Regions from separate parts of the Billgrantia sp. C5P2 genome, predicted to be linked through region 1. Evidence: predicted binding sites of a transcription regulator. Region 1 holds the regulator's gene; the other holds the start of a gene.

What was found. Region 1 encodes sigma-54, which starts transcription at its own class of promoters, with help from an activator protein. Its sites were predicted from a motif close to TGGCACNNNNNTTGCTNT; they were not measured.
Region 2: the regulator sigma-54 is predicted to act here: its motif matches at 1,490-1,507, upstream of ytfE (iron-sulfur cluster repair protein YtfE).

What each region holds. Positions count from the first base shown of each region.
Region 1 covers NZ_CM128542.1:1,633,539-1,636,943, reverse strand. Annotated here, with positions in the region: gene lptA (lipopolysaccharide transport periplasmic protein LptA) at 1-78, shown strand, start outside; gene lptB (LPS export ABC transporter ATP-binding protein) at 86-811, shown strand; gene ACRWQA_RS07565 (RNA polymerase factor sigma-54) at 969-2,390, shown strand; gene hpf (ribosome hibernation-promoting factor, HPF/YfiA family) at 2,500-2,808, shown strand; gene ptsN (PTS IIA-like nitrogen regulatory protein PtsN) at 2,815-3,285, shown strand; gene rapZ (RNase adapter RapZ) at 3,331-3,405, shown strand, end outside.
Region 2 covers NZ_CM128542.1:187,056-190,460, forward strand. Annotated here, with positions in the region: gene hemN (oxygen-independent coproporphyrinogen III oxidase) at 1-726, shown strand, start outside; gene ytfE (iron-sulfur cluster repair protein YtfE) at 798-1,454, opposite strand; gene norR (nitric oxide reductase transcriptional regulator NorR) at 1,599-3,122, shown strand; gene ACRWQA_RS00870 (ABC transporter ATP-binding protein) at 3,211-3,405, shown strand, end outside.

The sequences.
Region 1 (3,405 bases):
GTGGTTCAGGCACGCGCCCAGGGCGAAGGTGTCGAAGGTAGCCAGCGTATCCGCATGACCCTGCAGCCGGAGCGCTGAGGTGCCAATGAAAACCCTGTACGCCCGAAACCTGGCCAAGAGCTACAAGCGCCGCCGCGTGGTGCACGACATCAGCCTCTCCATCGAGCAGGGCTGCGTGGTCGGCCTGCTCGGGCCCAATGGGGCCGGCAAGACCACTTCGTTCTACATGATCGTCGGCCTGGTGAAGGCGGATGCCGGCGAGGTCCATATCGACGACCTGGATCTCTCGCAAAGCGCCATGCACGAGCGCGCCCGGGCGGGTATCGGCTACCTGCCTCAGGAAGCCTCGATCTTTCGCAAGCTGTCGGTGGCCGACAACATCATGGCCATCCTCGAGATGCGCAAGGATCTCGATCGTCGTGGACGACATGCGCGACTCGAGCAACTTCTGGAAGACTTCCATGTCACCCACATTCGCGACAACCTCGGCATGAGCCTCTCGGGCGGTGAACGCCGACGTGTCGAGATCGCCCGTGCGCTGGCCACGGAGCCGGCCTTCATTCTGCTCGACGAGCCCTTCGCCGGTGTCGACCCGATCTCGGTGGGCGAGATCAAGGGCATCATCCGCCAGCTCAAGGCACGCAACATCGGCGTGCTGATCACCGACCACAACGTTCGCGAGACCCTCGACATCTGCGACTCGGCCTATATCGTCGGGGACGGCCAGATCATTGCCGAAGGGAACGCCGAAGCCATCCTGGCCAACCAGCGGGTGCGCGAAGTCTATCTGGGCGAGGATTTCCGTCTGTAGTATAATCCCGCGCATCAAGCAAGCACCTGATCCTTATTGCAACTGCATAAACAGGCATGAATATTGCCGATGGCATGTTTATTGCAATGAATTATCTTGCAAGTGATCGTCGACCCGACTAGGGTAGAGTTTTCCGGCAGATGAGCCCCATTACCTCATGGCCATGAAAGCATCCCTGCAACTGCGTGTCGGCACTCAGCTGACCATGACTCCCCAACTGCAGCAGGCCATTGCCCTGCTGCAGCTCTCGACCCTAGATCTACGCCAGGAGATCCAGCAGGCACTCGAATCCAATCCCATGCTGGAACTCGATGACGACTTCGGCGAACAGGCTGTCAGCGAAACCCCCAGCGATGAGTGGGCCGACGAGATACCCAACGAGCTGTCCACCGACAGCGATTGGGCCGACACCTATCCCGATCATGGCACGAGCTCCGGAGGCGCCACCGGCGAAGGGCCGGATTTCGAGCGCCAGGCCTCGGTGCAGACGCTGACCGGCCATCTGATCTGGCAATTGGCGATGACCGACTTGAGCGACCGCCAGCGCCTCATTGCCGAGAGCCTGATCGATGCCGTCAATGGCGCCGGTTACCTGGCACAATCCCTGGAGGACATTCGCGACGGCCTGCGCCGACAGGGCCTGGAGGGCCTGCCCACCCGGGAAGTCGAACAGGTCCTGCTGCGCCTGCAGCAGTTCGAACCCACCGGCGTATTCGCCCGCGACCTGCGCGAATGCCTGATGCTGCAATTGGCCGCGCTGCCCGACGATACGCCACTGCTGCCCCAGACCCGTCGCCTGGTACGCCAATTCCTCGAGGCACTGGCCTCCGATGACCGCCGCCTGCTGAAACGCCGCCTGGGCCTGGACGACGAATCGCTGGACGATGTCATCGCCCTGGTTCGCTCGCTGGACCCCCGCCCCGGCAGTGCCTACGCCGAAGTGAGCAGCAGTTACGTCACACCGGACCTGGTCGCCTACCACGACGAATCCGGCTGGCGCGTGGAACTCAACGCCGAAGCGCTGCCGCGGCTACGCATCCAGCCCGACTATGTCGCGCTGGTGCGGCGTGCGGACAAGAGCCAAGACAACCAGTTCCTCAAGGATCATCTGCAGGAAGCCCGCTGGTTGATGAAGAGCCTCGCCAGCCGCAACGACACCCTGCTGAGAGTGGGGCGGGAGATCATGGCACGTCAGCTCGAGTTTCTCGAACAGGGCGAAGAGGCCATGAAACCCCTGGTGCTGGCCGACATCGCCCAGGCCGTCGAGATGCACGAGTCGACCATTTCGCGAGTGACGACGCAGAAGTTCATCCACACCCCACGTGGCGTCTTCGAGCTCAAGTACTTCTTCTCCAGCCATGTCGGCGGAAACGGTGACGGGGACGTTCACTCCAGCACGGCGATCCGCGCCCGTATCCGCAAGCTCGTCGCCGATGAACCGCCGCGCAAACCGCTCTCCGACAGCCGCCTGGTGGAGCTGTTGGCCGAGGATGGCATCCAGGTCGCCCGCCGCACGGTTGCCAAGTACCGCGAAGCTCTGGGAATCCCCTCCTCCAGCGAGCGCAAGCGTTTTCGTTGACGCCACGACATAACGCTGACCCCGGGCAATCCAACCGCCAGAGGGGGGTATGCAGGGCAGGAAAAAGGGTTACAATCGAGCTACCACTCGAAGGACGAAGGAGCTTGTCATGCAAGTCAACATCACCGGCCATCATGTTGAACTGACCGATTCACTGCGTGACTACGTGAGCGAGAAGCTGAGCCGCGTCCAGCGACATTACGACAACATCACCAATGTGCAGGTCACGCTCTCGATCGAGAAGGAGCGCCAGCAGGCCGCCTGCACGCTGCACGCCGCCGGCGCCGACCTTCATGCCGAAGCCTCCGATCAGGACATGTATGCCGCCATCGATGCGCTGACCGACAAGCTCGACCGTCAATTGGTCAAACACAAGGAAAAAGCCCAGGCTCGCGCCCAGGGCGCCGGCATTCGCTGAGCTGCCATGACATTGGAAACCATCCTGCCCCCGGAACGCGCGCTGTTCGACGTTCCCGGGGGTAGCAAGAAGAGGGTGCTGGAGTTCTTCAGCACCTTCATTGCGCAGAACACTCCGAGCCTCGACAGCCAGGAAGTCTTCGGCAGACTGGTCGGTCGCGAGAGGCTGGGCAGTACCGGCATCGGCAATGGTGTGGCCATCCCCCACGCCCGTAGCCCTCACTGCCATAGCCCAGTGGCTGCCTTTCTCAAACTGGCCGAGCCCATCGACTTCGACGCCATCGACGGAGAGCCGGTCGACCTCGTCTTCGTGCTGTTGGTGCCCGAGGAGGCCGACGATACGCATCTGTCGCTGCTAAGCCAGGTGGCCAGCGTCATGAACGATGCCGAAACGCGCGCACGTCTGCGCAAGTGCGAAAGCCAGCGCGAACTCCACGAGCGTCTCATCGAAGCGATTCGACGACAGTCCTCGGCCTGACCTCCCCCTTCGCCGTTCGGCCGGCCCCTGATCAGGAGAACCATCATGCAGCTTGTGATCATCAGCGGCCGTTCCGGTTCCGGCAAGTCGATCGCACTGCAAGCGCTCGAAGATATCGGC
Region 2 (3,405 bases), 1.4 Mb from region 1:
CCGCTGCAGACGGTGGCGAGCTTCGATACGACGCTCGACAAGATCATCGCCCTGCGCCCCGACCGCATCGCTGCCTACAGCTATGCCCATCTGCCGGAGCTGTTCAAGGCCCAGCGCCTGATCCGCCCTGAAGACATGCCGCCACCGGAGCGCAAGCTGGAGCTGCTCGAGCTGACCATTCGCCGCCTGACCGCGGCCGGCTACGTCTATATCGGCATGGACCACTTTGCCCTGCCCGAAGACGAGCTGACCCTGGCCATGGAGAACGGCACCCTGCAGCGCAACTTTCAGGGCTACTCCACCCACGCCGACTGCGACATGATCGGCCTGGGCATCACCTCCATCGGCAAGGTCGGCGACAGCTACAGCCAGAGCGTCAAGGAGACCGCCCAGTACCAGGCGCGCCTTGAGAGCGGGCGGCTGCCGGTGATGCGTGGCTACCGCCTCAACGACGACGACCGCCTGCGTCGCGACGTGATCAACGCCCTGATGTGCCACGGCCGCATCGACTTCGGCGCCATCGAAGCGCGCCACGACATCGCCTTCCGCGACTATTTCGCCGACGCCCTCGGCGAACTCGAGGAGATGCAGGCGGACGGCCTGCTGACGATCCGCGACGACGCCATCGAGGTTAAGCCCGCCGGGCGCCTGATGATGCGCAACATGGCGATGGCCTTCGATGCCTACCTCAAGCCCAACGAAGGCCGCTTCTCGCGCACGGTGTGATCCCCCGTTTTAATCCGTTCCGTAACGGGAAACGGCGCCCCGAGGGGCGCCGTTTTCGTCCGACGCGGGACTTAGACGACCCGCTCGAACAGCAGGTTGTTCTCCAGGTGGATGTGCTCCATCAGGTCCTCGCGGAACTCGCGCAGGCCGGTATAGAGAGCGCGCCAGGTGGTGCAGGCGCCTTTGGGCGGGGTGATGTCATTGGTGAGCCGCATCACTTGCTCGAGGTTCTCGCCGTGGTCGTCGTGCTCATGGCGCATCACCGCGATCGGCCCCTGGGCCTGGGCGCCCAGACCGCGGCGCAGCATGGGGAACAGGATCTGCTCCTCCTTCTGCATGTGGCTTTCCATCTCCTGGTAGATCACCAGCAGCAGGTCAGCCAGACCGCGAGGACAGCTGTCTCGCTCGCCATGAACCTGCTCGACCCGGCGCGCCATGCGGATCAGCTCGGGAAGTTGCTCGCGGTGCACGTCGTGATAACGGGTGAGGAGATGGTCGATCAACTCGTCGTTACTGGCCTCGCGCCAGTCGCGCTGTTCACTGCTGACGGCCGGTAGTGCCTCGAGTTCGGCGACCAGCTTGTCGGCAGGCAGGCCGGCTCGTTCGGCGGCCTGGCTCAGGCTGATGCGCCCGCCACAGCAGAAGTCGATATTGTGGACATGGAAAATTCGGGTAGCGCCGGGCAGCGACAGGGCGATGCGGCCGACGGTCTGTTCCAGCAGGCTCATGCGGTGTTCCTCATACGATGGGATGCCTTTCTGTCTGAGCAATCGTCGTGCCAACTCTATTATTTCAATTGGTTAAATCAGTCATGGTGAAAAGCACCCCGGCCAAGTAAGGTTGTTTTTACCTTTTAAGAGGTGATTTTCACCATGCTGGACCACTCGCTGCTTGCCGACCTGACCACCGAACTGCCCAGCGCCGTGCGCCTGCAGCGCCTGGTGCGCACCCTGCGCGAGGGTTTTCGCTGTGGTGCAGTGTGCCTTCTTCGCCTGCAGGACGAAGTCCTGGCCCCGGTGGCGGTGGACGGCCTGGTCCGCGAAGCGTTGGGCCGCCGTTTCGAGGTGGCCCGCCATCCACGCCTGGCCACTATCCTCACCAGCCGGCGCTCGACCCTGTTCCCACCCGATTCGTCCCTGCCCGATCCCTACGATGGCCTGATCGAGCAGCATCCCGGCGAGCCGCTCCACGTCCATGACTGCATGGGCATCAGCCTGCACGTGGAAGGCGAGCCCTGGGGCGTGCTGACGCTGGATGCGTTGCTGGCGGGGACCTTCGACGACGAGGACCGTCTCGCGCTGGAGCGCTATGCGTTACTCGCCGAGGCGGCGGTACGCATGACACGTCTGGAGCAGGAAGTGCGCGCGCTGCGCGTGGCGCGCCATGACGCCGTGGTCCAGGTGGAATCCGGCGATGGGGGCGAGATTCTCGGCCATAGCGCGGTGCTCCAGCGGCTGCTGCGGGAGCTCGACGTGGTGGCCGAGTCCGACCTGCCGGTGCTGCTCAGCGGCGAGACCGGCGTAGGCAAGGAGCTGTTTGCCCGTCGCCTGCACCAGCGCTCGCCGCGCCGTGAGCAGCCGCTGGTTCAGGTCAACTGCGCGGCGCTGCCGGAGACGCTGGCAGAGAGCGAACTGTTCGGTCACGTCAAGGGAGCCTTCTCGGGAGCCACGGCCGACCGGGCGGGGCGCTTCGAAGCCGCCGACGGTGGCACCCTGTTCCTCGATGAGGTGGGCGAATTGCCGTTGATCGTCCAGGCCAAACTGCTGCGCGCACTGCAGAACGGCGAGATCCAGCGCCTGGGCGAGGACACCCCGCGTCAGGTCGACGTGCGTATCATCGCCGCCACCAACCGGCACCTGGCCGACGGTGTGCGTGACGGTCACTTCCGCGCTGACCTCTACCACCGGTTGTCGGTCTATCCGGTGGCGATTCCACCGCTGCGCGAGCGCGACAGCGACGTGCTGGTACTCGCCGGCCACTTTCTCGAGATCAACCGAACGCGGCTGGGCGTGCGCAGCCTGCGCCTCGCGCCTGAGGCCGAGGCGGCACTGCTCGGCTACACCTGGCCGGGAAACGTCCGCGAGCTGGAGCACGTCATCAGCCGCGCAGCGATCAAGGCGCTGGGCCACGGCGCGCAGCGCGACGACATCGTCACCCTCGAGCCGGAGTGGCTCGATCTGCCCATCGGCCGGCAACCGGTTTTCGTGTCGGCGCCCGACGGGCCGCAGGAGACCGAGGCGGGGCCGGCGTTAAAAACGCAGGTGGCCGAGGCGCAGCGTCATGCCATTCGCCGGGCCCTGGCGGCCTGCGACGGCAACTGGGCGAAGGCCGCCCGGCAGCTCGACGTCGATCCCAGCAACCTGCACAAGCTGGCACGTCGGTTGGGAATAAAGTAGCCTTCGGCTTTTCAAGCTCGGAAAAATGGTTATATACTGAACTATCAAGTATTCCATTTTTGTATATATAGTTGTTCCGGACGCTCATATGCAGCTTCAGTTCGAACGGGTCACCAAGTCCTTCGGTGACTTGCGGGTGATCGACACCTTCGACACAACCATTCGCGACGGCGAGATCGTTGCCCTGGTCGGCCCGTCCGGCTGCGGCAAGTCGACCCTGTTGCATATGGTCGCGGGTCTGCAACATGCCACCGAGGGCCAGGTGAAGGCCGGCGGCCGTTCG